DNA from 2 places in the Actinoplanes sp. NPDC020271 genome. Region 2 is predicted to be linked to the other one. Evidence: riboswitches for the same ligand, from Rfam matches in the RefSeq annotation. Region 2 holds a riboswitch; the other holds the start of a gene.
The links. A riboswitch is a leader RNA that binds a small molecule or an ion and turns the genes downstream of it on or off. The one in region 2 is predicted to bind S-adenosylmethionine.
Positions count from the first base shown of each region.

Region 1 (15,166 bases), on a different contig from region 2:
CACCGACGGCCACGTCGCGTCGACGTCGACCGCACAGATCACGGTGGTGGTCGCGAACGCGCCGCCGGTCGCGGCCGACCTCGCCGACACGACGCCCTACCTGACCGCGAAGCTGCTGGACCCGGCCGCCGCCGGGACCGACCCGAACCTCGGTGACACCCTGTTCGTCAGCGGCACGACCGATCCGGCCCACGGCGTCGTGGTCCGCGAATCGAACGGCAAGGTGACCTACACCCCGGATCCCGGCTGGTCGGGGATCGACAGCTTCACGTACACGCTGAGCGACGGCCGGGGCGGCACCGGCACCGGCACGATCACGATCGACGTGGGGAACGCCCCGCCGACCGCCGCGCCCGACTCGGTGACCCGGCCCTCGGGCGTGCCGTCGACGATCGACGTGCTGGTCAACGACGACGATCCGAACGGCGACCCGCTGACGATCACGATCGACGTGGGCGCCTCGCACGGGACCGCGACGGTCAGTGGCGGGCAGATCGCCTACCAACCGGCCGTCGGGTACTCCGGACCCGACTCGCTGCACTACACGATCACCGACGGGCGCGGCGGCGCCTCCGGCGCGACGGTGACGATCGTCCTGGTCAACGCGCCGCCGACAGCCCGGCCGGACACCGTTTCCACGCCCACCGACACCCCGGTGACGATCGACCCGCTCGGCAACGACGACGACCCCAACGGTGACCCGGTCACCCGGGTCGCCTGGACCGTCCCGGCGCACGGGACGGTCGTGGCCGGACCGGGCCGGACCCTGGTCTACACGCCGGTGAGCGGCTTCACCGGGACGGACGTGTTCGGCTACTCGATCAGCGACGGGCACGGCCTGTTCGACTCCGCGGTGATCACCGTGGTGGTGCGCAACGCGCCGCCGGTCGCGGTGGACGATGCGTTCCTGGTCCGCGGCACGACGGCCCTGCCGGTGGTGGCCAACGACCACGACCCGAACACCGGGCAGGTGCTGAGCGTGCTCTCGGCCGGGCCGGCCGCGCACGGGACGGTCACGGTCACCGGGCCGCTCACGGTGAATTACACGCCCGCGCCGGGGTTCGTGACGGACACCTTCGGTTACGTGCTCACCGACGACCTGGGGGGCACGGACACCGCGACGGTCACGATCGTCGTCGACACTTCCCCGCCGCTCGTGAACCCACCGCCGACGCCTTCACCGTCACCTTCGCTGAGCCCTTCGACGAGCCCTCCGACCAGCCCTTCGACGAGCCCTCCGACCAGCCCTCCGACGAGGCCGAGCCGCTCGGCGAGTCCGGCCCCGAGCCGATCGGTGAGCCCACCCGTGGTCCCGGACAAGTCCGTGGTCACACCTCCGGGTCAGCCCGTCTCGATCGCGCTGCCCGGGACCGACGCTCTCGGCCGCCCGGTGGCGGACCGGCGGATCACCCAGCCGGCGCACGGGCGGGCGCGGCTCAACCCCAACGGGTCCGTCACCTACACGCCGGATCCGGGCTTCACCGGGGACGACACGTTCACCTACGTGATCGTCGACGCGGACGGCAACACGGCTCAGGGGACGATCGTCGTGAAGGTGCCCCGGCCTTCGGCGACGAGCCCGTCCACCGCTCCGAGTCGTCGGCCGCCGCCGGCTCTGCCCACCACGGGCGGGCCGGTGCCGAGGTGGCTGTTCACCTCGGCCGGGCTCTGCACGCTGCTCGGAGTCGCGCTGCTGGTGGCGGGGCGGGCGGCTCAGGCCGTACCCCCGAATCGTCGGGGAAAGGGGAGAAAGGGGCAGCCTCGCCAGGCTAGGCGGCGCTCTTCGCGACGGCGGTGAGCATCTCGTCGACCGAGGCGGCCGGATCGGTGACCGGGAACTGGACCTCGCGGATCGTGCCGGCCGGGTCGATCAGCATGGTCAGGCGCTTGAGCCGGTCAGCGCCGCCGGCCCGGAAGGTGGGCAGGCGCAGCGCCGTCGCGAGCCGCCCGTCGGCGTCGGAGAGCAGGTCGTAGGGCAGGCCGGCATGCTCGGCGAAGTCGTGCAGCTGGTCGGGCCGCTGGGTGCTGACGCCGCGGATCCGGGCGCCGGCCGCGGCGAAGGCGTCGTTGCGGGCCGCATACGTCGTCGTCTCCAGCGTGCAACCGGGCGCGCCCGGAATGTCGCCCCAGGCCGGCGGAAGACCCCTCGATGCCGGCGCGAACGCACCCGGGAAGCAGAACAGCACGGTCCACCCGCCCGGGTCGGCCGGCGTCACCGGCGACCCGTCCTGCCGCGGCAGCGTGATCGCCGGAAGACGGCGCCCGACCAGGGCGTGCGCGCGGCGGTGCTCGGCCGACCCGGCCGCGGCGGTGGCGGTGAGCGAGCCGTCGCCGAGCACGTAGCGATCGCCCCACTCCTGCAGCGCCAGCAGCACCGGGAGCAGGCCCCCGCCCTTGGCGGTGAGCACGTAGTCGAAGCGCGGCGGCCGGTCGATGTAGCACCGGCGCTCCAGGACACCGTGCTCGACCAGGGCGGCGAGCCGCTCGGCCAGTGCACGGCGGCTCATGCCCAGCTCTTTCTGCAGCGCGTCGAAGCGGGTCACCCCGCCGGCGACGTCCCGCACGATCAGGAACGTCCACCAGTCGGTGAGCACCCCGAGCGCCTGGGTGATCCCGCAGTCCACGTCTTGCAGGTCGACTTGCCTCACGGTCACCACTATAGTCAGTTCCATTATGAAACTCACTGCGTTCTGGCGTCTGTGGACCGCAGGCGCGACCAGCCACCTCGGCTCGGCCGTGACCGGGATGGCGCTGCCGCTCACGGCCCTGACCGTGCTGCACGCGTCCGCGTTCGAGATGGGGCTGATCACCGCCGCCACCTACCTGGCGTACCTGCTGATCAGCCTGCCGGCCGGAGTGATCGTCCAACGGCTGCCGCTGCGCCGGACCCAGGTCGGCGCCGACCTCGTCCGGGCCGTGGCCGTGCTCTCCATCCCCCTCGCGTGGTGGGGCGGCTGGCTGAGCATGGCCCAGCTGATCGCGGTCGCACTGGTGATCAGCTTCGCGACCGTGCTCTTCGACGTGGGCAACCAGACGTTCCTGCCGACGATCGTCCCGGCCGAACAGATCCAGTCGCGCAACAGCTTCATGTCCGGCATGCACGCCGCCACCCAGCTCGGCGGGCCGTCCCTCGGCGGTCTGCTCGTGCAGGTGCTCGGAGCCGCGCCGACGCTGCTGGCCGACGTGGCGAGCTACTTGTTCTCCGCGTCGCTGCTGCGCACCCTGCCCGAACGCCGCGTCGAACCGGACCGGGACCGGCCGCCCATGCTCACGCTGATCCGCGAAGGATTCCGGTATGTGGTCCGGCACCCGATCATCGGACCGTGCATGTGGGACGCCACCGCGACGAACTTCGTCTGCGGCGCGATGCTCGCCCTCTTCCCGTACTACCTGGTTCGTGAACTGGGCGCGTCACCCGGCCTGGCCGGGCTGCTGATCGCCACCGATGGCCTTGGCTCGCTGGTCGGCGCGGCGCTGACCACGTGGTTCACCAGCCGGGCCGGGACCGCGCGCGGCCTGCTCGTGGCGTCCGTCGTGGGCGTGGCCGGCGCGCTGATCATCCCGCTCGGCACCGGCGCGACCGCGTTCCTGGCGTTCGCGGCCGGCAACGTGATCTTCGCGGTCTCGACCGTGGTCCTCAGCGTGACCACCCGGACGTACCGGATGACCGCCGGCCCGCCCGAACTGCTGTCCCGCGTGATCGCCACGGTCAAGTTCGTGTCGTGGGGCGCGATCCCGCTCGGCGGCCTGATCGCCGGCGCGCTGGCCGGGCCACTCGGCGCGCGGACCACACTGCTGCTGTTCGGAGCGCTGACCGCGATCTCGCCGCTGATCTACTGGTTCTCCCCGGTCCGCAAACTCCACAACCTTTCCGACCTCGAAATCCCCACCCCCGAAACCCTTTCCCGTACGTCGTGAGCCCGCCCGCTCCACGACCCGCCCGCCGCACGACCCGCAAGCGCCGCCGCGCCGCCGTGGCCCGCACCGGCACGAGCCGTGTTCCGCCATGGCCCACACCCGCACGAGTCGTACGCGAGGGCGCGCCTCGGCCCGGTGCCGGGACAAGCCCGCGCCGGTGCCACAGGACCGGGCACACGACGTACCGGGAAATGGTCTCGGGCATGGAAAAGGCGGGCCGCCGAAGCGACCCGCCTTTCTCAGTTACTGCGTGACGGCTGGACTCAGAAGTCCATGTCGCCGCCGCCGGGGCCGGCGGGCGCAGCCGCGGCCTTCTCCGGCTTGTCGGCCACGACGGCCTCGGTGGTGAGGAACAGCGCGGCGATCGACGCGGCGTTCTGCAGCGCCGAGCGGGTGACCTTGGCCGGGTCGATGATGCCCGCGGCCAGCAGGTCGACGTACTCACCGGACGCGGCGTTCAGACCGTGACCCGCGGGGAGGTTGCGCACCTTCTCCACGACGACACCGCCCTCGAGGCCGGCGTTCACGGCGATCTGACGCAGCGGGGCGTCGAGCGCGACCTTGACGATGTTGGCACCGGTCGCCTCGTCGCCGACCAGGTCCAGCTTGTCGAACGCGGTCTTGCCGGCCTGCACCAGCGCCACGCCACCACCGGGGACGATGCCCTCCTCGACGGCCGCCTTCGCGTTGCGAACGGCGTCCTCGATGCGGTGCTTGCGCTCCTTCAGCTCGACCTCGGTGGCCGCGCCGACCTTGATGACCGCAACGCCGCCGGCCAGCTTGGCCAGACGCTCCTGCAGCTTCTCACGGTCGTAGTCGGAGTCCGAGCGCTCGATCTCGGCGCGGATCTGGTTGACCCGGCCGCCGATCTGCTCGGCGTTGCCGGCACCGTCGACGATGGTGGTCTCGTCCTTGGTGATGACGACCTTGCGGGCCTGGCCCAGCAGGGTCAGGTCGGCGGCGTCGAGCTTGAGGCCGACCTCCTCGCTGATGACCGCGCCACCGGTGAGGATGGCGATGTCCTCCAGCATGGCCTTGCGGCGGTCACCGAAGCCCGGCGCCTTGACGGCGACGGACTTGAAGGTGCCACGGACCTTGTTCACGACCAGGGTCGCCAGGGCCTCGCCCTCGACGTCCTCGGCGATGATGATCAGCGGCTTGCCCGACTGCATGACCTTCTCGAGGACCGGCAGGAGGTCCTTGACCGCCGAGATCTTGCTGTTGGCGATCAGGATGTACGGGTCGTCGAAGACGGCCTCCATACGCTCCGCGTCGGTCATGAAGTAGGCCGAGATGTAGCCCTTGTCGAAGCGCATGCCCTCGGTGAGCTCCAGCTCCAGCCCGAAGGTGTTGCTCTCCTCGACGGTGATGACGCCTTCCTTGCCGACCTTGTCCATGGCCTCGGCGATGATCTCGCCGACCGTGGAGTCACCGGCGGAGATGGAGGCGGTGGAGGCGATCTGCTCCTTGGTCTCCACGTCCTTCGCGAGCTGCGACAGACCCTCGGAGACGCTGGCCACGGCGGCCTCGATGCCCCGCTTGAGGGCCATCGGGTTCGCACCCGCGGCCACGTTGCGCAGACCCTCGCGGACCAGCGCCTGGGCCAGGACGGTCGCCGTCGTCGTGCCGTCACCGGCGACGTCGTCGGTCTTCTTGGCGACCTCCTTGACCAGCTCGGCGCCGATCTTCTCGAAGGTGCCCTCGAGCTCGATCTCCTTGGCGATGGATACACCATCGTTGGTGATCGTGGGAGCGCCCCACTTCTTCTCGAGGACGACGTTGCGACCCTTCGGGCCGAGCGTCACCTTGACGGCGTCGGCGAGCTGGTTCATGCCGCTCTCGAGGCCGCGACGGGCTTCCTCGTCGAATGCAATGATCTTGGCCATACGGCGTTGTCCTCCCGGACATCCGCGGCGCCGGGCCTCGTCGGCCCCGCCCGCACATTGAGGAAGTCTGTGGACGTCACCACCTGGCGATGTGACGTCCTCAGGCCGAGCCGGATAGCCCGCGACGACCGGTTTCGTGCCCCGGCACCGATGGCGGCGCCGTGACCGGAACCCCACCGTCCCGACCTGCTGGCACTCACAGGTCGCGAGTGCCAATCACTTGTTTAGCACTCCCGGGTACCGAGTGCAAGAAACCCCATCTTCCCGCGAAAGCCCCCGGCCCGGCCCGCAAACCCGTTAAAGATCTTCATCCCCTGGTCAGGGAACCTCCGGACCCCGGTCTCGTTTACGGCAAGAAGGTTGCTCACACCCGCCGCCGGGAGTACTCAGGACGACATGGAGAGTTGGACCGTACGCCGGATCACCCCCCACGACGCCGGGCGGATGCGCGCCCTGCGACTAGAGATGCTGGCCGACAGTCCCCTCGCCTACCTGGAGACCCTGGCCCAGGCCGCGGCCCGCTCGCACGAGGGCTACCGGCAGCGCCTGAGCATGGCGGCCGAGGGCCCGGAGCTGTCCCAGTTCGTCGCCGACCCGGGGGACGGGCCGCTGATCGGGCACGCCGGTGGCACCGTGATCCCGGACGAGCCGCTGGTAACCGTCGTCTTCTCGGTCTACCTGACCCCGCGGTTCCGGGGTGGGAAGGTGCTCGCCGCCCTCGTCGAGGCGGTCGCCGACTGGTCGACCGCGGCCGGGCGCCACGAGTTGATGCTCGAAGTGGTCGCCGGCAACGATCGGGCCGTCCGGGCGTACGAGAAATTGGGTTTCGAAGACACCGGCGTGCGCCAGCCGCATCCCACGGTGCCGGTCATGACCCAGCTCCAGATGCGCCGGCGGATCTGATGGCACCCCGGCACTGGCCCGTCGCGCGAACCGTGCTGACCGCGGCGAACGGCACGACCGGCGCCGGCCTGCTACTGGCCCTGGTCACCCGGACGAGGGTCCGTCGCGGGCGCGACGGAGTGCTGATCGCCGAGGGCTGGCGGCTGCCGATGCCCCCGGCGTCCTGCTTCACGATCGGTTCGGTGATCATCACGCGGCGCAGCGCGGAATGGCTGCTCGCCGAGGACCGGGCCGCGCTGCTCGCGCACGAGAGCCGGCACGCCGGGCAGTACGCGGTGCTCGGCCCGCTCTTCTTCCCGGCGTACTGGGTCGCATGTGGCTGGTCCTACGCGACGACCGGGTCGTGGGGTGTGCGCAACTGGTTCGAACGGCACGCCGGACTGCTCGACGGCGGCTATCCGGAGGATCTGCCGCTGCGGCCGTGGGTGCGGAGAGTTTGGTCGGGAGGACGGAACGCACAGCGCCTCCGGCCGTAGCCATTGGGTCAGCGCTGGGATCGTTGGGACCCTCGGAGATTGTCGCCAAGCTCAGGTGAGGGGCCTCTTACGGCGTCGCGTCCTCCCGCGACAAGCATCCTGCCGATCCGGAGATCGGCGCGCAAGTCCTCGGAGGAAGGAATATTCGACAACCGGCAGATGTCCGGTTACCGACAGTTATCCCAGCAGGCCGGCCTCGCGAGCACCCTTGAGGGACGGCTTGATCCGATGGGTCGGCCCGACCTCGGCGGCGATCGCGTCCAGCGTCTTCAGGCCCTCGCCGGTGTTGTAGACGACAGTCTCCTTCGCCGGGTCCAGCTTGCCGCTCTCGACCAGCTTCCTCAGCACCGCGACGGTGGTGCCGCCGGCCGTCTCGGCGAACACGCCGGTGGTCCGGGCCAGCAGCTTGATGCCCTCGCGAATCTCCTCGTCGTTCGCGTAGTCCATCCAGCCGCCCGTCCGGCGGACCGCCTCGATCGCATACGGCCCCGCGGCCGGGTCACCGATGTTCAGCGACTTCGCGATGCCGGTCGGCTTCACCGGGGTGATCACGTCGGTGTCGTTGTGCAGCGCCTCCGCGATCGGGTTGCACCCGGCCGACTGCGCGCCGAACACCGTCCAGCCGCCCTCCGGCGCCTCGGCCAGTCCGATCTCGACCAGCTCGCTGAACGCCTTGTCCACCTTGGTGAGCAGCTCACCGGAAGCCATCGGGATGACCACCTGCGCCGGGATCCGCCAGCCGAGCTGCTCGGCCACCTCGTAGCCCAGCGTCTTCGAGCCCTCGGCGTAGAACGGGCGGACGTTCACGTTCACGAACGCGGTGTCCTCGAACTCGTCCGTCTCGACCAGCTCGCTGCAGAGCCGGTTCACGTCGTCGTAGGAGCCCTCGATCGCGACCAGCTCACCGCCGTAGACCGCGGTGGTGACGACCTTGCCCTGCTCCAGGTCGGACGGGATGAACACGATGCTCGGCACCCCGGCCCGGGCCGCGTGGGCCGCCACCGAGTTCGCCAGGTTGCCGGTCGACGCGCACGAGAACCGGGTGAAGCCCAGCTCCTTCGCCGCGGTCAGTGCCACCGACACGACCCGGTCCTTGAACGAGTGCGTCGGGTTCTGCGAGTCGTCCTTGATCCAGAGCTGGCCGGTGATGCCCAGCTCGGCGGCCAGCTGCGGGGCGCTGACCAGCGGCGTCAGGCCCGGGTCGAGAGTCACCCGGGTCGCCGGGTCCTGCCCCGCCGGCAGCAGCGCCGCGTAGCGCCAGATGTTCTGCGGGCCCGCCTCGATCTGAGCCCGGGTCACCCGCGCGAGAGCGGCCTCGTCGTAGGCCACCTCGAGTGGGCCGAAACACTCGTAACAGGCATGCTGCGCGGCCAGCGGATATTCGGCACTGCACGCGCGGCAGATCAGGCCACGGGCGGGCGAGGTGGTGATAGCAGCAGGTGCACTGACGGTAGACGTCATCGAGGCCTTCCCTCTCATCTTTCCCGGCGGCGACCTGCCGCGGGGACGGAATTAGCACCTGCCGCATGCGGCCTCGTCATCGAGACATGTGCGGTGGTTGCCGGGGCTTCACAGGGCCGTTCCCTCTGCCCCTCTGGATGAGGTATTCAGTTGTTTCCCGAAGCTTACGACGAGACTTCGGTATCTCCCCAGTGAGTTCCCGATGTGTGAGCGACCTCCTTCATCGGCCGGTCCGGCTCAACCCTTCGAAGATCACGTTCAAGACCTTCATGTCCTACGTCCGCCGTGGTCGCCCTCCGCCGCTCCCGCGGGGACCCTTCCGGGCCGAGCAGGGCGCGGGGCGCCCAGAACGCTCAGCCCTCCAGGGCGACCTCCGTGGCGGGCCGAGGTCAGAGCACAAACCCGTCGACAGCCCTCGCCGGCCGCAGAGTCCCGCCCGGGCTCGCGGACGGGTCGGTCAGGAGGTGACGTCCTTGCGGGTGAAGCGGACGAACGCCGCACCCCAGAACACGACCGCGTAGATGATCGCGGAAATGGCCCCCTTCGCCAGGTCCTCGGTCTGGACCGGGGTGGAGAGCAGGCCCAACCACGCGTCGCTGTAGTGCGTGGGCAGCGCGTTGCGGATCGAGCCGAGCGCGGTGATCTGGTCAAGGATGCTGGACAGGATCCAGAGCAGGACGGCGCCGCCGACCGCGCCCAGGGCGGCGTCGGTGAGCACCGAGAGCAGGAACGCCAACCCGGCCACGACCAGCAGGATCACCGCCAGGTAGGCGAGGATGCCGAGCAGCCGCAGCACGCCCTGGCCAGGCGGGATCTGCGCCGCGACGGTGCTGCCGAGCGGATGCCAGCCGTACCGCAGGGTTCCGACCAGCAGACCGGTGCCGGCCAGCAGGAACAGGGCGAGGAACGAGTATCCCAGCGCGACGATCAGCTTGACCGCGAGCAGCCGCGCCCGCGGGACCGGGATCGCCAGCAGGTAGCGCAGGCTCCCCCAGCTCGCCTCGCTGGCCACGGTGTCCCCGGCGAAGAGCGCGAAGACCACCACCAGCAGGAAGCCGGCCGAGACGGCGAGGCAGAACAGGGCGAAGTTCAGCCCGCCGGAGGTGGCCAGGTCGACCAGGCTGCTGAACGCGCCTCCGCCGTTGTTGTCGTCGTCGCCGTTCCCGCCGCCGAACTCGAACGCCACCAGGATGATCAAGGGCAGCAGCACCATGAAACCGAGCGCCAGCTGGGTACGCCGCCGGGATGCCTGCCGGCGGATCTCGGCGACGATCGGCAGCGTGCGCGACGGCCGGTAGCCCGTCGCGGCCGAAGCTCTCGAGCCGGGGACTGCCGTCACGGAATCGCTCGTGAGCTCGCTCATCGGTCTCCACTTCCCCGGGAGTTGTCGCCGACCAGGGCCAGGAACGCGTCCTCCAGGCGGCGGCGCGGGGCCACCCGGTCGACGCCGACCCCGCCGCGAACCAGGGACGCGACCACCTCGGCCCGCGGCGTGCCGTTCATGTCCACGATCAGGCCGGACGGGCCGTCCGCGGTGACCGAGCGGACGCCCAGGCCGGTGAGGATCTCGGTGGCCGCCGGGACGTCGGTGACGTCGATGGCGACCGACGGCGACTCGCCGACGATGTCCTCGACCGGACCGGAGGCCACGATCCGGCCCTTGTTCACCACGACGGCATGCGTGCAGGTCTGTTCCACCTCGGCCAGCAGGTGGCTGGAGACGAGCACGGCGCGCCCGTCGGTGGCGTACCGCTGCAGCACCCGGCGCATCTCGGCGATCTGCGGCGGGTCCAGCCCGTCCGTCGGCTCGTCGAGCACCAGCAGCTCGGGCAGGCCGAGCATGGCCTGGGCGATGGCGAGTCGTTGCCGCATGCCGTGGCTGTAGTTCTTCGTCTTCCGGTGCACCGACGCGCCCAGGCCCGCGATCTCCAGGGCCTCGTCGAAGCGGGCGTCCTCCCACGGACGGCCGGTGGCCCGCCAGTACGCCTCCAGGTTCTGATGCCCGGTCAGGTGCGGCAGGAAGCCGGGGCCTTCGACGAGCGCGCCGACCCGGGACAGGATCTGCGCGCCGGGGACCAGCCGGTGCCCGAACACGTGGATCTCTCCCGCGGTCGGCGTGGTCAGCCCCATCAGCACCCGCAGCGTGGTGGTCTTGCCGGCCCCGTTCGGCCCGAGCAGGCCGACGACCTGACCGCGCTCGACGGTGAAGCCGATCTCCTCCACGGCGACGAACCCGTCCTTGTACGCCTTGCGCAGCCCACTGACGACCAGCGGCGTGTCCGCGAGTTCGGCGTTCACGGTGGTGACCCGCCGTCGGCGGCGCGCGCGGCGGATCAGCAGCAGGACCGCGAGACCCAGGAGCACCAGCGCGATCAGCGCGCCCAGGGCGTACCAGTAGATTGCCGCCGGCGACGCGATGGGCGTGCCCGCCAGGGTCGGCAGCGTCACCTGCCCGTCGACCGCGACGGTGTAGGTGGCCGGGGCGGCCGGCGTGAGGAACGCCTGGTCGGAGGAGGCGACGACGACCTGCAGGGTGTGGCCGGCCTCGAGCCGCCGGACGATCGCCGGCAGCGTCACGGTCACCGGCTGCGCCGCGGCGAGGTCGGTGGGCAGGCCGGTGAGCCGGACCGGGGCGACCAGCCCCGCGCTCAGCGTCGGTGTGCCGCCCTGGTCGACGTCGTAGAGCTTGACGAAGAGCACCGCCTCGCCGGTCGGTGACGCCGCCCGCAACCGCAGCGTGGGCGCGCCGGCCACGTCGATCGCGCTGGTCAGCGGCGCGGTCGCGAACGTGGCGTGCTGGCCCGGCAGATCGGTGGCGACGTTACCGCTGAGCAGCGAGGAGAGGCGGCTGCCGAGGCCGGGCAGCGACGAGATGGCGCCGGGGTTGCCGTTCGGCGGGTTGGCGATCGCCTGTGCCTCGCCGGTGACGGCCACCTGGGTGCTGCCGCTGCCGGTGATCCCCGGGTACGCCGGCGTCGAGTACCCGTTCGTCACCAGATCCCGGTCGAGCGCGCTGAAGCCGGCCACCCGCGACCAGGTGAAGTCGTCGCCGGGTGCGGCGCCCTCGCCCCTGAGGTAGTGGTCGAGCCACTGCGCGGTGAGGAACTTGACCCGGTCCTGATCCGAGCCGGGGCCGGCGCCGCCGTCGTGGCCGCCGGTGAACCACGCGACCTTGACCGGCGTGCCGGTGGCCGCGATCCCCTTGGCGTTGTAGTCCGCCTCGGAGAGCGGGAAGAGCGTGTCGACCGCGCCCTGGATCAGCAGCGACGGCGCCTTGATCCGGTCGAGCACGGTCGCCGGGCTGGACCGGCGCAGCAGGTCGAGGGCGGACTGGTCGGCGCTGCCGGTGGTGGCCATCGACAGGTAGGCGGCGCACACGTCGGCGGCGAAGCGCCCGCAGGCCGGGTTGTCCCCGCCGGAGCTGGAACCGAAGAAGACCCCGGCCCAGCCCTTCTTGAACACGCCGGTCGCGCTGGTCGACGCGGCCTGCGGCAGGAAGGCGCGGCTCAGGTCGTTCCAGGTGATCGACGGGACGATCGCGTCGACCCGCTGATCCTGCCCGGCCAGGAGCAGGGCGAGCGCACCGCCGTAGGAGCCGCCGACCACGCCGACGCGCGGGTCACCGGCGGCGTCGGTCTGCACCTCGGGACGCTGGGCCAGCCAGTCGAGCAGGCGCTGGGCGTCCTTGACCTCGTAGTCCGGACTGTCCAGGTGGATCTGGCCGGTGCTGGCGCCGAAGCCCTGCGCGGTCCAGGTGAGCACCGCGTAACCCCGGGCGGCGAGCGACTCCGCGTCGGAGCGGACCGAGTCCTTGGAGCCGCCGAACCCGTGTGCGAGCAGCACGGCGGGCACCTTGCCGGAGCGCTCCCGCGGCAACAGGAAACGCGCGTCGAGGTCGGCCGGTTGGTCGTCGGCGGGGCCGGAGCGGACGGTGATCCGCAGGTCCTGAGCCGTCCAGGCGGCCCGCTCGGGCAGCACGGCGTAGATGGTCGCGGCAGCGATCAGCACGAGCGCCACCGCGGCGGTGACCGCCCGGCGCCGGGTCACCCGGGGTAACGCAGACATGCGGCCCAACCTATCCGGGCGCGCCTGAGCACGACCTGTGAAGCGGCTCAGCAACCCTGACCGGTGGTGAACACCTTCGTCACGGTGGTGGCGACGCCCGCGGACAGCGCGGTGACCTTGTCCGCCTTGAGCTCGAAGAGCAGCGCGTTCGTACCGGACGGGACGGAGTAGCCGGTCGCCCCGCCGAGGCCGGTGACCGCGCTGCCACCGGGGTAGGCGGCCTGCACTTCGGCCAGGCTCTTGCCGATCCCGAAGCCGTCGCCGCTGGTCACCCGCAGCTGCGTCAGCTTGCCCTGGGAGAAGATCAGCGTCGGCGGGTTGAAGACGGTGGTCCCGGTCGCGGTGGCGCAGCCGCCACCGGAGTCCTTGACCGACTCGATCAGGCCGTCCGCCTCGAGGTCGGCCCGGGTCACGCCGACCGCGAACGGCCCGATGCCGTCAGCGGCGACCGCTTTCGCGTCCGAGCTCCCGGACGCGCCCGGCGCACTCGGCAGGGGGTGCTCCGCGTCGACGCTCACCTCGGTCGACGGGGACGGCGCGGCGGTCGCCTGCGCCTGCGGCAGCTTGTCGTCCTTCGGGTCGTCGCTGCAGCCGGCCAGGGCGGCGGCGAGCGTCACGGCGGTCAGTACGGCCAGACGGCGTTTCATGGACACAGTTCTTCTCCCCGTTGCCAAGGGGCGGCTGAGCTTCCCCTCGGCGGATAGCGTTGACGACCACAGCCCCAGACGATCAATCGGAGGCATCCGCGGTGGCAGATGATCTCACGCTGACCGTGACTTTGCGGCCCGCGGCCCTCGACGCCCGGCGCGGCATCGTCCGCCTGCACCCGGAGGTGATCGCCGCCCTGGGCCTCAACCAGGGCGATCCGGTACGGCTGACCGGCACCCGGGTGACCGCCGGGATCGTGGCCCGGGCCGAGTCCGGCGCCAGCCGGGCGCTGCTCTACGCCGACGACCTCACCCTCGGCAACCTCGGCATGCGCGACGGCGGCCAGGTCACGATCACGCCGATCCCGCTGACCGGGGCGCGGCGGGTGACCCTGTCCGGTCCGCCGGAGATCGTCGCCGTGGTCACCCCGGAGATGCTGCGCCTGGCGCTGCTGGGCAAGGTGGTCAGCGCCGGTGACGACGTGTCGCTGCTGCCGCAGGACGTGCTGCCGGAGCTCGGGCACCGGCTGCTGGTCGAGGCGGCCCGGCGCAGTCTGTCGAACCGGGTGGGGTATGCGTGGACCAGCGCCCTGCTCACCGTCGTCGCCGTTGAGGACACCGACGCGGCCCTGGTCACCATGGACACCGTGGTCGGCTGGCAGGACGGCCCGTCGGCGACCCCGGCCGGCCCGGTCGTGGTGCGGGTCGCCCCGGCCACGGAGACCGCCGGGGTCACCGACGAGGAGCTGACGCCGAGCGTCGACGACCTGCCCGGTCTGCGCGCGCAGGCCAAGGAGCTGGAGGAGCTGCTCGACCTCGGCTTCAACCACAAGGAGGTGCTGCGGAAGCTGGACACCAAGGTCAGCCTCGGAGTCCTGCTCTGCGGCCCGTCCGGGTCCGGCAAGTCCGACCTGGTCCGGGCGGTCGGGGCCAAGGTCGGCGCGATCGTGCACTCGGTGTGGGGGCCGGAGCTGGCGGCGCTCACCGACGACGCGGCCGCCCGGCGGCTGCGCGCGATGATCGCCGAGTTGCGCGGTGACCGCCCCGAGGTGCTGCTGATCTCGGACGTGGAGGCGCTCACGCCGAGGGAGGAGCCGGGCCCGATCTCGATCGTGTTCCGTCAGCTGCTGGGCGAGGCGATCGGCCGTGGCGTGGCGATCGTCTGCACCACCGGGAAGCCGGAGTCGGTCGACCCGTCGCTGCGCGCGCCGAACCAGCTGGCCGTGCAGATCACCGTGCCGCTGCCGGACGCCGCGATGCGCCACGAGCAGCTGCAGGTGCTGACACGCCGGATGGAGCGGGCCGACGACGTCCAGCTGGAGGACGTGGCCGGCCGTACCCCCGGGTTCGTGGCGGCCGACCTGCGGGCGCTGGTGCGGGAGGCCGGGGTGCGGGCCGCGCTGCGGCAGAAGGAGTCGGAGGCGCCGTCGGTGACGATGGCCGACTTCGAGGTCGCGCTGGACGTGGTCCGCCCCACCTCGATGGCCGAGTCCACCCTGGAGGTGGCCGCGGTCACGCTGGACGACGTCGGCGACATGGCCGAGGTCAAGGAGGTGCTGACCGAGTCGGTGCTGTGGCCGCTGAACTATCCGGACACGTTCGCCCGGCTCGGCGTCTCCCCGCCGCGCGGGGTGCTGCTCTACGGTCCGCCCGGCTGCGGGAAGACGTACCTGGTGAAGGCGATCGCCGGCACCGGCAAGGCGAACGTGCTCTCGGTCAAGGGCGCCGAGCTGCTCAGCAAGTGGGTCGGCGACAGCGAGCGGGCGGTGCGGGAACTGTTCCGCCGGGCCCGGGAGGCCGCGCCGACCCT
Region 1 is NZ_JBIRWQ010000007.1:368,110-383,275, forward strand. Features, by position in the region: gene ACH442_RS19125 (Ig-like domain-containing protein) at 1-1,798, shown strand, start outside; gene ACH442_RS19130 (redoxin domain-containing protein) at 1,770-2,672, opposite strand; gene ACH442_RS19135 (MFS transporter) at 2,674-3,918, shown strand; gene groL (chaperonin GroEL) at 4,182-5,804, opposite strand; gene ACH442_RS19145 (GNAT family N-acetyltransferase) at 6,201-6,707, shown strand; gene ACH442_RS19150 (hypothetical protein) at 6,707-7,183, shown strand; gene thrC (threonine synthase) at 7,361-8,644, opposite strand; SAM riboswitch class I at 8,656-8,788, opposite strand; gene ACH442_RS19160 (ABC transporter permease) at 9,102-10,007, opposite strand; gene ACH442_RS19165 (alpha/beta fold hydrolase) at 10,004-12,709, opposite strand; gene ACH442_RS19170 (hypothetical protein) at 12,757-13,356, opposite strand; gene ACH442_RS19175 (AAA family ATPase) at 13,458-15,166, shown strand, end outside.
Region 1: linked by a shared signal. The riboswitch ahead of thrC (threonine synthase) and the one ahead of ACH442_RS32480 (aminotransferase class V-fold PLP-dependent enzyme) in region 2 are both predicted to bind S-adenosylmethionine.

Region 2 (15,166 bases):
CCAGGTCGTCGGCGAGTTTGCGGTCGTTGAGCGCGCGGGCCACCTTGGCCGTGCAGTGGTGGGCGTACGCCAGGTCCAGGGTGTGCGTGATCGGGTGGACGAGGCCGTGTTCGAAGAAGTCCTCGCCGTACATCCGGCGCAGGTCGTCGACCATGTGAACGAGCGCCCAGCCCCAGTCGACGCCGGAGCGGCCGAGCGCGTGCGCGTCGGCGATCGCGGTGTGCGCGAGGGCGGAGGCCTGCCGGAAGAACCGGTCGGCGCCACGGGCCATCCGATAGCCGATCGGGAAGTTGCCCTCCTCCTCGCAGACCCGGATCAGCGATTCGAGGAGGTCCATCGCGCGGTCCGGGGCGATCGCCTGCAGCAGCGGGATCTGCGTCTTGTAGATGTCCCACATGGTGCAGATGTCGAACGCGTACGGCCCGGAGTTGGGCCAGAACGGGCTCTCGTCGTCGGCGAAGCACGGCTTGATCAGCGAGTGGTAGAGGGCGGTGCCCAGCACCGTACGCCGGGCCGGGGTGCCGCCCTCGACCTGCACGCGGTCGAGGTGGTCGCGCCAGCGGTGGCGGGTGCCGGCCCGGACGCGCTCGAACGCCGGCTCGGCGTCGGTCCCGCACTCCCGGTGCAGGTTGCGTCGGGCCTGCTCGTGGCCGCGCAGCGAGAACCCCATCCGGACCTCGATGGTCTGCCCCGCTCTGGCCGAGCCCATGAAGAGCAGCCCGAACGGCCGCAGCGTGGTGCTGCGGATGCTGTCGAAGTCGAGCCGGGTGCCGCCGGGGATCAGGCGCCGGTCGTACCAGAGCATCTGCCGCCACCCGGGGGTGTCGGCCTCCAGGTAGACCGAGAGCGGCACGCCCTCCATCACCACGGTGCCCTGCGCGCAGCCGTGGCCCATGCTCTCCACCTGGGCGCGCAGCGGAACCGTGCGTCCGAGGTCTATCGCGAGGCCGCCGCACGACAGGTCGATGACGACCCGGGCGGAGTGATGGTCCGGGAAGGTGTACCGGTGGACGGCGACCTTCTCCCCCACGGTGATCTCGCTGCGCACCCCGGTGTCGAGGTTCGCGGCGTAGTACCCGGGCTCGGCACGTTCGTCGTGCAGCGCCCAGGACTGGCCGAGATCGTCCAGCGGCTGGACCATCGGGGTGACCCGCACGTAGTTGTAGTACTTGCGGATCGCCCCCGTCCCCGACTGCTGGAAGTGGGTGAAGCCGGAGGCCTCGGTACGGGTGAACATCTCCTCGGGCACGCCCTCGGTGTTCTTCGCGTACCGGCCGTAACCGGTGGGGTAGGCGCCCGAGTAGGCGCAGGCGGAGACCATGCCCAGGGGCGAGGTCGCGCCGGGGTGCGTGTTGCCGACCTGCGGCTTCGGCCACCACCAAGTAGCGGCCAGACCGTGTGCGCGAGGCAGGTCGGTCGCCGCGGTGCCGATGAAGGGATCAACGTTGTCCAGGATTTCGGGACTCTAACCGGCCGCACGGCCCTCTGTGGTTTCAATCAGGTGAACTGCGCCAGAGGAGTGACACACTTCCGGTTGATCAACATCTCCTGGAAGTCCTCCGGCGGGCGTGGCTCGCTGAAGAAGTAGCCCTGCACGGCGGGGCAGCCGGCGGCCTGAAGAGCGGCCCAGTCGTCGATCTCCTCGACCCCCTCGGCGATCGTGGACATGCCCAGGGACTGGGCCAGCCAGAGCACCGCCTGGATGATCGAGGACTTGCGCTGGTCCACGGCGAGGCCGGCGACGAACGAGCGGTCCAGCTTCACGATGTCCGCCGGGACGGACTTCAGCCAGGTCAGCGAGCTGTAGCCGGTGCCGAAGTCGTCCAGCGCGATCCGCACGCCGAGCTGCTTGAGGGCGGCCAGGCGCTCGGTCACGTCGACCGACGAGGCCAGCAGGGCGGTCTCGGTGATCTCGAGGACGAGGCGGGACGGGTCGAGCCCGGGGTGCGCGGCCAGCAGGCTCGCCACCATCGGCACGAAGTCCGCTTCGGCGAGCTGCCGCGGGCTGACGTTGACCGACACGTAGCCGAGCTGACCCGACCAGTAGATCAGGTGATCCACCGCCGAGCGCAGCACGTGCGCGCCGAGCTGCACGATCATGCCGGTCTCCTCGGCGGCGCCGATGAAGTGGTACGGGCTGAGGATCTTCCCGTCCGGCATCCGCATCCGCACGAGCGCCTCGGCGCCGATGATCTGCCCGGTGACGGTCGACACCACCGGCTGGAACCACAGCGGCAGCGTCCACGGCAGGTGCCCGGAGAGCGCCCGGCGCAGGCGGGCCTCGGCGGCGAGCCGCTCGTTGACCGACACCCGCATGTCCTCGGCGAACACCTCGAGCCGGTTGCCACCGGCGCGCTTCGCGGCGTACATCGCCGTGTCCGCGGCCAGCACCACGTCGTCGGAGTGCTCGGCGCCGTGCTCGGTGGCCACGCCGATACTGATCGAGATCGGCAGCGGGTTGCCGGCCACGGCGAGCGGCTCGGCCATCGACGCCAGGATCTCCCGGCCGACGCGCAGGCCGGCACCGCCCGGGCCGGCCACCGCGACGACGAACTCGTCCCCGCCGAGCCGGGCCAGCAGCGCACCGGGCGGCACCACGGCGGTCAGCCGGGCCGACAGCGCGCGCAGCACGTCGTCGCCGGTCGCATGCCCGGAACCGTCGTTGACCGATTTGAACCGGTCCACGTCCAGGTAGATGACGCTCACCGGGGGACGGCCGCGCAGCATCTCGCCCAGGTCGTTCTCGAACGCCTTGCGGGACAGCAGCCCGGTCAGCGAGTCGTGCCGGACCTGCCGGCGCAGCTCCTCCTCGTGGTTGCGGACGCTGGTCACGTCGAGGCAGTGCGCGAAGACGAACCGCAGGGTGCCCTGCTTGTCGTAGAGCGGAGTGCTGTGCACCTCGACCCAGATCAACGACCCGTCGTCGGTACGGCGGTACTGGCGCGTCATCATGATCGGATCCGGTGACACCGACATCTGCGGGAACAGGCTGCCCTCCCCACCGAGCGCGACGAGCGGCAGGTCCCGTACGGAGAAATCGGGTGGAAGGTTTTCCGGCAACCGCAGCCAGTGGCGGTAGGCCGCGTTGGTGCGCAGCACGCGCCCGTCCGGCGCGAACATGACCATGGGCACCGGCGTCTCGTCGAAGGCGACGCTGAGCTGGGCCTGGCTCTCCTGCAGGTTGTCGGCGGCGCGCGCCTCCTCGGCCTCGGTGAGCCCCCACTGGACCACCTGGAAACCGGCCGCGAGCAGCACCGCGAAACCGTGCAGCCCGGCCCAGACCAGCGGGTGCGCCCGCGCCGAGTGGTGGTCGTAGGTGTGCGTGCCGGTCAGCACGCCGAACAGGCCGTGGTGGACCGTGGTGGCGACCAGGAACACGCCGAACGGCGCCCAGTCGCGGTAGAGGGCGAGCGCGGCGACCGCCACGAAGAACGAGAAGTGCGCTTCGGTCAGGCCGTTGCTCAGCGACACGAACCCTGCGCACGCGACGGTGAAACCGAGCGCGACCGCGACCGAGCGCAGCCGCCGGCCCTTCAGCCGGGTCCCGGCGACCAGGCAGGGCAGCACGGTCAGGACGGTCCCGAGCAGAGCGGGCCCGTGATCAGGGCGCAGCGCGCCGAACACGGTCACCACGAGCACGACCACGCCGAGCAGCACGGTCAGCAGCCGGTGCCGCGTCGCCCAGTCCTCGTCGCGCAGGCCGCCACCGGTCGGTAGACGGTCCCGCAGCCTCATCAGCCAGGTCCCCACAGTCTGGAACATCGGACTGCGGGGCCCCGGGCGGAGGCTCTTCGGGTTGCCGGTCAGGAGCGGAGTATGTCGGACAGCGCCCGGGTGAAGCGGTTGACGTCGTCCTCGGTGCTGCCCAGACCCCAGCTGGCGCGCAGCAGACCGGACATGTCGGTGTCACAGGCATTCGTCGCGCTGGTTCCGGTCAGCCGTCGCACCAGCGGATGCGCGCAGAACTGGCCCGCCCTGACGCCGATGCCGTATTCCCGGCCCAGGCGGTGGGCGACCTGCGCGGGATCGTGGCCGGGCAGCGCGAGCGAGACGATGCCGACGCGCGGATGGCCGGGGCCGAAGAGGCCGGCCTCCTGGACGCCCTCGGGCAGGCCGGCCCGCAGCCGGGTCAGCAGGAGCTGTTCGTGCTGGTGGAGGGCGTCGCGGTCGGCGGTCAGGAGGGCCGCGCAGACCGCGGCGATCGAGACCGCGCCGAGCAGGTTGGGGGTGCCGCCCTCGTGCCTCGCCGGGCCGGTGGCCCAGGTCAGGTCGCCGGGGCGGTCACCGACCGTGGCACTCGCGCCGCCGCCGTGGAGGTAGGGCTCGGCCGCGTCCAGCCAGTCCGATCTTCCGGCCAGGACTCCGGCGCCGAACGGGGCATACAACTTGTGTCCGGAGAAAGCCAGATAGTCGGCGCCGAGGTCGGTCAGGTTCACCGGCAGGTGCGGCGCGAGTTGGGCCGCATCAACGATCACGCGTACGCCGTGAGCGTGGGCGAGGTCGGAGATCTCCCTGATCGGCCACACCTCGCCGGTCACGTTGCCGGCGCCGGTGATGGTGAGGACGGCCGGGCCGTCGAGCTGACCGAGCGCCGCTGCGACCGCATTCACGGCCTCGTCGGGCGACTCAGGCGCAGGGAGCCGCAACGGGTTCGGCCACGGCAGCAGGTTCGCGTGGTGCTCCCCCTCGAACACGATCGTGGTGACACCCGCCGGCAACGCGCGGGCCAGCAGATTCAGCGCATCCGTGGTGTTCCGCGTGAAGATCACCTCGTCGCCGGGGCGGGCGCCGACGAACTCGGCCACCACGTCGCGGGCCACCTCGTACGCCACCGTCGAGGTCTGCGAGCGCACCCCGGTCCCCCGGTGCACGCTGCCGTAACGCGGCAGCAACTCGGCCACGGCCTGGGCCGCGGCCTCCGCACAGGGAGCCGAAGCGGCGTAGTCGAGGTGCGCGAAACGAACCGTCTCGCCGGTGCGAAGTTCGGTCTTCAGGTCGTCGCCGATGATGTCGAGAGCCGACATGGCATGCCTCCGCCGAGGTCAGGGACCCCACGGGTCCGCGCTTGCCGGCGTCGGGCGACACCGGCCCGGTCCTCACCCGGGGCACCCCATCGCGAACGCAAGGGTTGCCGGTCAGCAAGCCGGGGCTACGCGCTGACACTCATGACCTGGCCACGAAGTTATCAGACCTCACAGCCGCACGCCATATCCCATTCTGCGAGTAGGGATTAGGGTCGACGGCATGAGCGAGCTTGCGAGCGAATCATCGAACTCAGTCATCAACTCAGGCCGACGCCGGAGCGCAGCGGAGGTGGCGGCATGAGCGATTTCGAGCAGCAGTGGGCCCAGTGGCACGAGCAGCACGAGAAGCGGCGGGCCGACCCGCACGGGTTCCTGGCGATCACCGGGCTGCACTTCCTGGACGAGAACCCGCAGCGGTTCCCCGGCGCGCCGGGCGAGTGGAGCACCGGGCCGGACGGCGTGGTGGTCACGCTCGCGGAGGGCGAGTCGCTGGAGGGCATCGGCTCGGGCGAGCACCGGTTCGACCCCATCCCCGAGCGCGGTGACATCACTGTCGGTTACGGCGACGCGAAGCTGGAGATCGCTCGCCGCGGCGGGTTCGACGTGCTGCGTCCCCGGCACCCCTCGCACGAGACGCTGGTGAAGTATCTCGGCACGCCGGCCTACACGCCCGCCGAGAAGTGGGTCGTGACCGGCAGATTCGTCCCGTTCGAGGCGCCGGTCCCGGTGACCGTGGGCTCGGTGTCGGAGGGGCTGGAACACGTCTACGAGTCACCGGGCAAGGTGGAGTTCACCGTCGGCGGGCAGGATCTGGCGCTGACCGCGTTCAACGGCGGCACTCCCGGATCACTCTTCGTGTTGTTCACCGACGCGACTTCGGGGGTCACGACGTACGCCGCGAACCGCAGCCTCGCCATCCCGGCGCCGGACGCGGACGGCACGGTGACGCTGGACTTCAACCGGGCGACGAACCTGCCGTGCGCGTACACCGAGTTCGCGACCTGCCCGCTGCCGCCGGCCGGCAACAAGCTGCCCATCGCGGTGGAGGCGGGCGAGCAGCTTCCCCGATAACGTCGCGGTCATGGAGGACCTGCCCGCGCTGCTCGCGTCCGCCGAGGCGCTGATCGCCATCCGATCCACCGCCGACCGGCCCGACGACCTGCGCCGGGCCCTCGCGCTGGTGCTCGACGTGGTCGGGCCCGGCTTCGACGTCCGCCGCTTCGAGTCGCGCGGCAAGCCGAGCGCGCTGGTCACCCACCCCCGGCGACCGGGGCGGCCCCGGGTGATCCTGAACGGTCACCTGGACGTCGTCCCGGGCACGCCGGAGCTGTTCCGGCCGCGGCGGGACGGTGACCGCCTCTACGGCCGCGGCACGCACGACATGAAAGTGGCCGCGCTCGTGCTGGCCACGGTGTTCCGGTCCCTGGCCGCCGAGCTGCCCTACCCGATCGCGTTGCAACTGGTCACCGACGAGGAGGTCGGGGGCTTCGACGGTACGGGCCATCAGGTCGAGCAGGGGGTCCGCGGCGACTTCGTGGTCATCGGTGAGCAGAGCGCGCTCCGCGTGGTGACCGAGTCCAAGGGGCTGGTCCGGGCACGACTGATCGCTTCCGGGCAGGCGGCGCACGCGGCGTACCCGTGGCTCGGCGCCAACGCCCTGCTCACCCTGCAGGCGGGCATCGGCCGGCTCCTGGAGCGCTATCCGGTGCCCGCGGCGGAGGCGTGGACCACGACGGTCAACGTGGCCCGGATCGAGACGTCCAACGAGGCCGTCAACCAGGTGCCGGCCGACGCGACCGCCTGGCTCGACATCCGCTACCCGCCCGAGGACACCGACCTGACCGGGCGCTCCCCCGACGAGATCGCCCGTCACCTGCGGACGATCACCCGATTGGAGGTACGCGTCGACGCGCTCGGCACGCCGCACCGGGCCGACCCGGGCAGCGCGCGGGTGCGGGCGCTGCGGGAGGCGGCACGCACCGCCGGTTACTCCGGTGACCTGCTCCGCAAGCACGGGGCGGCCGACAGTCGCTTCTACTTCCCGCTCGGCGTCGACGCGGTGATCTTCGGTCCGGCCGGTGACGGCCAGCACGGGCCGGGCGAATACGTGGAGATCGGGTCGCTCACGCCGTACGCGCAAGCCTTGTCCCTGTTCTTGAGGTCGGCCCCGTAGCGACGCCGGCGGTCATCCGACCAGGGCGTCGTCGGTCCGCGGTTCCGTCGCCGTCCCGGCCGCCACGACCCGGCCGCGGCCGGTCTGCTTGGCCCGGTAGAGCGCGGCATCGGCGCGAGCGATCAGCTCGCCGGCGGTCTCGGTGCCGTCCCAGGCGGCGAAACCGGCCGAGAACGTCTGGCCCAGCGGCGTGACGCCGAGCGTGCGCTGCAGAATCGCCACGGCCTCCTCGTCCGTCACGCCGGGCAGCAGCGCGATGAACTCCTCACCGCCGAACCGGGCCAGGGTGTCGACCGAGCGCAGCGAGTCGCGCCAGACCGACGAGGCCTCGACGAGCAGCCGGTCACCGGCCGGGTGGCCGAACGTGTCGTTGAACTTCTTGAAGTGGTCGAGGTCGATCATCGCGACCACGACCGGAGTGCCCGAGGCCTGGGCCTGCTTGAGAGCGCGCGGGATGTCGTCGTTCCAGGCCCGCCGGTTCGGCAGCCCGGTCAGCTCGTCCTGGCGCGACAGCGTCTGCACCTTCGCCGCCTGCCGCTCGACCTCCCGCACCAGCTGGGCCATCCGCGTCACGACCAGCAGGAACAGGACCGCCGAGGCGAGCACGATGGCCAGGCCGTCGACGAGCGTGTGCGTCACCATCTGCAGCCCGAACAGGACCGGGGCGATCAGCGTGGCGGCGGCCAGCGAGACCAGCATCGGACGGCTGAGCCGCGGAGCCGCGCCGGCCCCGGCCCGGTCCAGGTCCCGGGCGCTCGGGTGCAGCGCGGCCACCCCGAACAGCGAGTACGCGACCAGGAAGATCATGTCGACGCCCCGGTTGATCACGCGCAGGTCGTTGATGTCGATGCCGAGGTTGTTGAGCACCACCCACGTCGTGTCGCCGATGAAGAAGGCGGCACAGGACGCGGCGATCCACCAGAACGCCGCGCCGCGGGTGCCACCCGAACGCAGCAGCCGGGTCAGCATCGCGAGCAGCAGCAGGTCACCGACCGGGTAGGCGATGGAGACGGCCCGGGCCAGCAGGGTCGCGCCGTCGCTGTGCGCGGCCGGGGCGATCACGTAGACCCAGGCGAGCACGCCGAGCCCGACGGCGAAGGTGCCGGCGTCGACCATGGCAGCCCAGTTCCGGCGCGGTTCACGCCGCTTGAGCAGCAGCGCCAGGCCCAGCGCGCAAGCCGGGTAGAGCGTCAGGAACAGCGGGTCGGCGGGCGTCGGCGACTCGTCGACGTGCAGCACCTCGGAGGAGTAGATGGCCACCGCGATGCCGGACGCGTTGCCGAACAGGCCCGCGGCGAACCAGAACCACGGCGCCCGCTGACCCGGGGCCAGCCAGGACGCGCCGAGCAGCACGGCGGCGACCGCGCCGTAGCCGATGACGACCTGCCAGGCCGCCTTCCACCACGCGCTCTCCGGGATCAGCTGATAGGCGAGCAGTGCCGTCGCAGTGACCGCACCGTACAGCTTCGCACTGCGACGGCCCATGGTTTCTCCCCCGTGACGGCAACGACGTCCTTCAGGACATCACCCCGGGTGTGCCGCCGGGTTGTCCCACGGGTGCGATCCGGTAGCAGAGCGCGTCAGGCGGCGGCGAAGGTCACCCCGGTGAGGTCCTCGGAGACGGCCCAGAGCCGCTGCTGGACGGCCACCTGGTAGGAGTCCGCGCTGGAGGTGACCAGCCGGGGGTGGCCCTTGATCTCGAACCGGCCGCCGGGACCGTAGTACTGACCGCCGAGTGCGGCGGGGTCGGTGGCGGCGCGCAAGGTCGGCAGCGCGCCCATCGCCGGCGTCTGGGTGATCAGCGGCGCGAGCCAGGTGAGCGGGAGCCGGAGGGCGGCGGGAGAGTTGCGGGCGAGCTCGGTGCTGGACATGCCGGGGTGCGCGGCGAGCGCGACGGTGGTGCCGTGGGCGGCGAGGCGGCGCTGCAGCTCGTAGGTGAACATCAGGTTGGCGAGCTTGGACTGACCGTAGGCTCCGGCCCGGCTGTACGACCGCTGCCACTGCAGGTCGTCGAAGTGGATCGCGGCCCGGATGCGGTGGCCGGTGCTGCTGACCGTGACCACACGTGAGCCGGGCACCGGCAGCATCTTGTCCAGCAGCAGCCCGGTGAACGCGAAGTGACCGAGATGGTTGGTGCCGAACTGCATCTCGAAGCCGTCGGCGGTGGCCTGCTTCGGGGTGTACATCACGCCGGCGTTGTTGATCAGCAGGTCGATCCGGTCGAGCCGGGACCGCAGCGCCGCCGCCGCGGCCCGGACGGAGTCGAGCGAGGTGAGGTCGAGCGCCTGCACGCTCACGTCGCCGGCCATCCGGGCGGCGGCCTGCTCGCCCTTGCCGACATTGCGCACGGCGAGCACCACCGAGGCCCCGCGCTCGGCGAGCGCCTTGGCGGTCTCGTAACCGAGGCCGGTGTTGGCCCCGGTCACCACGGCCACCCGCCCGCGCTGGTCCGGGATGTCGGCCGTCGTCCACTTGTCGCTCATCACTGACTCCCTTTAGGTACCGCCGGTATCTTGCACGGCCGACATTAAGGTACCGGCGGTATGATGTCAACGTACCGCCGGTACCTAAGTTAGGATGGTGATCATGAGCTTCCAGCGGGCGCGGACCGAAGAGCAGCGCGAGATCCGCCGGCGGGCAATCCTCGACATGGCGTCGGCGATGCTCGACGAGATGCCGGTGGCCGCGGTCACGCTCAACGAACTCAGCCGCCGGGTGGGGCTGGCCAAACCGAACGTGCTGCGCTACTTCGAGTCCCGCGAGGCGGTGCTGCTGGAATTGCTGGACCACTTCCTGCAGCAGTGGCTGGAGGAACTGGGCGGCGAGCTGGCCGACGGCATCGACCAGAGCCTGCCCATGACCGAGCGGGCGGCGGCGGTGGCCGAGATCCTCAGCCGCTCACTGTCCCGCCGGCCGGTGATGTGCGACCTGTTCGGCGCCCAGGGCAGCGTGCTGGAGCACAACGTCTCGGTCGAGGTGGTGACGCGCTACAAACGCGCCTCGCTGGACCGCCTGACCACCATGGCCGCCCTGCTCCACGACCACCTGCCGGAAGTGGGCGAGACCGCGGTGTTCTGCAGCCTGCAGATCATGCTCACGGCCGGAGCGCTGGCGGCGTACAGCACACCCCCACCCAGCCTGCAGGCGGCCTACCGGGCCGAGCCCGACCTGGCCCGCTTCCACCTGGACCCGAAGGACTACTTGAGGCAGGCCCTGTCCGCCACCCTGCTGGGGGTTCTGCCCCGCTAGGCGGCGCGACGGGTTCTGCCCCGCTGGGCGCGGCGGGTTCTGCCCCCGCTGGGCGCGGCGGGTTCTGCCCCGCTAGGTGTGATGTCCAGCTAGGCGGCGAAGGAGAGCAGGTACTCGATGCGGTGGGCGATACCCCGCAGGTACGGCCCCCGGTCGGCGTCGACCCGGGCATTCCACGAGCAGGGGCCGTGCCGTTCCAGCATCTCGACGTAGCGGGACGCCGGGTCGACCCGCAGACCGCTCGGCCCCACGGTCTGGTCGGCGTAGGTGAGCGCGTCGGCCAGCACCGTACGCTCGTCGGGGTAGGCGGCCAGCAGCTCGCTCAGCCCACGGGCGGCAGCCACGAACCGGGCCCCCGAGTGGTACGCGACCAGGCCCGCCACCCGGACCGGCCAGCCGTTGCGGGTCAGGTGGTCGGCCCCGTCGAGCGGGTGGAACCCGCTCACCACGGTCTCCGCCGCATACCCGACGTCGTGCAGCCACGCGGCGGCGGTCAGCATGTCGGCGTCGACACCGAGCGGCCCGGCGAGCTGAGCCGCACGGGCGGCAACACCCCGGGTGTGCAACCACCGGTTGCCCATGCCGCCGAGCAGGGAGCCGGCGAGCAGCCGGGCGGCGGAGCTGAGCGGACCCTCGGGGAACACCTCAACCGGGGTGAGGACGCTGGTGGCCGTCATCGCCGAAGCGTAGGCCGCGAATGGTGAACAACAGCCGAACTGGGCATGAGCATGACCTGAATCCGCAGGTCACGCGGATTCGGCGGCCACGCGTTCGGGGCGGCGGTCCAGGGCGAAGCTCGTAGCGGCCAGCACCAGCCCGATCCCGGCCAGGGCAACCCCGGTCCAGGCCGGCGCGAGATAGCCGTACCCCCGGGCGATGACCAGACCGCCGAGCGCCGCTCCGAGGCTGTTGGCGATGTTCATCGCGGACTGGTTGACCGCCGCACCCATCAGCTGAGCTTCCGGCGCCAGCGTGATCAGGCGCGCCTGCAGGGCCGGCCCGAGGGACAGGCTGGTCGCCCCGACCAGGAACGACGCGACGAACAGCCCGACCGTCGTGTCCGCGACCAGCGCGAAGATGACCAGCGCGACGATGACCGAGCCGAACGAGATGAGCGTGGCCCGGCGCAGGTTCCGGTCGGCGAACCAGCCGCCGAGCGCGTTGCCGACGGTCATGCCGAGACCGACCGCGACCAGCGCCCACGGCACGATGCCGGCGGCCAGCCCGGTCACCTCGGTGGTGACCGGCGCGATGTAGCTGTCGACGGCGAAGAACCCGGCGAACCCGATCGCGGCGGTGACCGCGATCAGCCAGACCTGCGGCTTGCGCAGCGCCCGCAGTTCGGCGCCGATCGACGCGCCGGCCACCATCGGCACCTCGGGGACGGTGGCGAGCACGGCGAAGAGGGCGAGCAGGAAGACCCCGGCGATCGCCAGGTACGCCACCCGCCACCCCGCCGACTGCCCGACCAGGGTGATCAGCGGGACGCCGACGACGTTGGAGAGGGTCAGGCCGCCGAGCACGGTCGCGAAGCCGCGCGCCTCGTTGCCGGGGCCCATCAGGGTGGCCGCGAGCAGACCGGCCGCGCCGAAGTAGGCGCCGTGCGGCAGCGCCGCGACGAACCGCGCGACCAGGACCAGGCCGAACGTCGGCGCGAGGGCGGACGCGACGGTGCCGGCGGTGAAGAGCACGAGCAGGGCGAGGACGAGCCGTCTGCGGGGCATCCGGGCCGAGAGCGCGGCGATCAGGGGCGCGCCGACGACCACTCCCAGCGCGTACGCCGTGATGACCCACCCGGTCCGGGCGAGCGCGTCCTCCTGTGATCGCGCCCACACCTCGGGCAGCAGGTCGCGTGCCATGTCGGGGAGCAGGCCCATCGCCACGAACTCGGTGAGGCCGATCGCCACACCGCCCATGGCCAGCGCGATCAGCGCGGTCCACCGCTGCCGCCCGGTCAGTTGATCCACCCGTCGACCCTAGGACTTCTCCCGGCGCGGCCTCGTCGCGGAGTGGCCCACCTCACGGAGATCATCTCTTCGGTCAGCCGGATATCGGCCGAACAGATCTTGGCAGCATCGTATCGGGCTGGTTCGATCCGAAGGTTCTCTGTGCCGTGACATCGCCGACGTCAGGAACCCCATGAGCGATACGCCCAAACCGGGGCGTCACCGGATGCGCATCAGCTGGATCCGGGAGTACCGCAAACGCCTTCTCGGCGGCGCCGTCGCGCTGCTGTCCCTGACCCCGTTGGTGTTCATGAACACCGCGGGTGCCGCGGCCGCGCTGCCACCGCAGCCGGGCACGTTCGCCGGCAAGGCCTTCGACGCCTGCGCCGCCCCGTCCAGCGCGACGATGGCGACGTGGCTGAAGTCGTCGCCGTACCGCGCGGTCGGCATCTACATCGGTGGTGCCAGCCGCGGTTGCGCCCAGCCGAACCTGACCGCGGCCTGGGTCCGCGAGCAGATCACGCGCGGCTGGAAGCTGATCCCGCTCTACGTCGGGCCGCAGGCGAGCTGCACGTCGGCCAAGAAGAGCGTGATCGACAACTCGAAGGCGGCCGCGCAGGGCACGGCGGCCGCGACCGATGCGGTCGTACAGGCGAAGGCTCTTGGCCTTTCGCCGAACAGCGTGCTGATCTATGACATGGAGGCCTACGACACGAAGAACGCCGCGTGTCAGGCCGGTGTGCTCGCGTTCATGAACGGGTGGACGTCGCGTCTGCACACGCTCAGCTACGCCTCCGGCTTCTACAGCAGCGCCGGGAGCGGCATCGCCGACCAGGTGGCGGTCTACAACAAGCTGGGCTACGCGCGGCCGGACTACGTCGACTTCGCCCGCTGGGACAACGTGGTGACGGTCTCCGACGCGGCGATCCCGAGCACGTACTGGACCGGTCACCGCCGGATGAAGCAGTATCAGGGCGGGCACCAGGAGACCTACGGCGGCGTCACGATCAACATCGACAGCAACTACGTCGACTTCCGCCTGATGCCGGCCACGCTGCAGAGCGACTGGAACCGTAACGGCTGGTCGGACCTGCTGGCGGTCACCACCGGCTCCAAGCGGCTCTACTCCTACGCCGGCAACGGCAACTACCTGGCGACGGCCGGGACGCTGATCGGCAGCTTCGGCGGCTTCGACCAGATCCTGCGGATGGACCTGGACAAGAACGGCATCCAGGATGTCGTCGCCCGGCAGACGTCGACCGGCGCGCTCTGGTTCTACCCCGGCCGCAGCACCGGCAAGCTGGGCAGCCGCAAGCTGCTCTTCAGCAACATGAAGTCGATGCGGGAGCTGACCGCGATCGGCGACTTCAACAAGGACGGCTACCCCGACCTGCTGGCTCAGCAGAAGGGCACCGGCAACCTGTTCCTCTACCCCGGCAAGGCGGGCGCGAAGCTCGGCTCGGCGAAGCGGGTCGCGACCGGCAACTGGTCGAACCGCAACGAGTTCACCGGCGTCGGCGACTTCAACCGCGACGGCTACCAAGATCTCGTCTGCAAGGTGATCAAAACCGGTCAGGTCATGCTCTACCGGGGCAAGGCCGGCGGGTTCCAGGCCGGCATCGTGATCGGCTCCCAGCCGGGCCTGCGTGAGCTCACCGGCATCGGCGACTTCGACCGCGACGGCTATCCCGACGTGGTCGGCGTGCAGGCCAGCACCGGTTACCTCATGCTGCTGCGCGGCGGTGGCACCAAGCTGAGCGGTGCCACCCGCATCGCCGGCGGTTACGCCGGCCGGTCGTTGCTCCTCTAAAAGATCAACATCATTGGCGCGTACGGCGGTGAGCCACCACGATCATCCGGGAATGGTCCCCGGTCAGTGGCTCACCGTCGTCGCCGTGGCCGGTGACCTGCTCGAAGCCCGCGGCGCCGAGCCAGTCCCGCAGCTCCGGGAAGCCGAAGAGCCGTTTCAGGAACGTCAACCGCCGCACCCGCCCGTCCCGGATGACCGTGCGCTCCACCTCGAACCGGCCGGTCAGCGCGTCCAAGCGATGCCGATCGACCAGCATGTCCCCGTTCTCCTTCGCGACCGTGACCCGTGACGGTGTCCACGAGGCCAGGAACTTCACCTGGTTGTCGAGGTCCATGGCGAGCCGGCCGCCGGGTCTGAGCACGCGCGCCATCTCGGCGAGGACCGTGCGGTTGGTGGCGTCGTCGAAGTAGCCGAACGCGGTCGACCAGTTCACCACCCGGTCGAAGCGCCCGGTCCACTCCCCCGGCAGCGCCCGCATGTCCCCCTGCACGAACTCCACGTCCGGAGCGTCCGCGCGCGCCCGGTCCAGGAACACCGAGGAGAAGTCGAGACCGGTCACCCGGGCGCCTCGCGCGGTCAGCGCCCGCGCCATCGAGCCGTGGCCGCAGCCGACGTCGAGCACGTTCGTCCCGGGTTCCAGCTCCAGCAGCCGCCAGGCCAGCCCGGCACCGTCATGGCCGGCGGGCACGGCCGGCCCGTGCGTCACCCGGGTCGCGCCGCCGGCGAAGAAGTGCAGGTAGTCGTCGTCGTACATGGCCGTGGCGTCGAACAGATCCGCTGTCACCCCGTCGACGGTAGTCGATCCCGATGGCGTCACGACGTGCCGTATCAACCGGACATATGACTCGCACTATCTTAAAATTGTGAGGTGATCGACTACCGGCTGCTGTTCCGGCGTGCGCCGACGCCGCTGCTGGTCCTCGATCCCGGCCTGATCATCGCCGAGGCCAGCGACGCCTACCTC
Region 2 is NZ_JBIRWQ010000018.1:185,928-201,093, forward strand. Features, by position in the region: gene ACH442_RS32470 (glycoside hydrolase domain-containing protein) at 1-1,456, opposite strand, end outside; gene ACH442_RS32475 (putative bifunctional diguanylate cyclase/phosphodiesterase) at 1,498-3,735, opposite strand; gene ACH442_RS32480 (aminotransferase class V-fold PLP-dependent enzyme) at 3,804-5,024, opposite strand; SAM riboswitch class IV at 5,057-5,171, opposite strand; gene ACH442_RS32485 (DUF1684 domain-containing protein) at 5,322-6,095, shown strand; gene ACH442_RS32490 (M20 family metallopeptidase) at 6,106-7,197, shown strand; gene ACH442_RS32495 (GGDEF domain-containing protein) at 7,210-8,682, opposite strand; gene ACH442_RS32500 (SDR family NAD(P)-dependent oxidoreductase) at 8,778-9,680, opposite strand; gene ACH442_RS32505 (TetR/AcrR family transcriptional regulator) at 9,784-10,446, shown strand; gene ACH442_RS32510 (HD domain-containing protein) at 10,536-11,123, opposite strand; gene ACH442_RS32515 (MFS transporter) at 11,193-12,413, opposite strand; gene ACH442_RS32520 (glycoside hydrolase domain-containing protein) at 12,586-14,202, shown strand; gene ACH442_RS32525 (class I SAM-dependent methyltransferase) at 14,213-14,986, opposite strand; gene ACH442_RS32530 (ATP-binding protein) at 15,071-15,166, shown strand, end outside.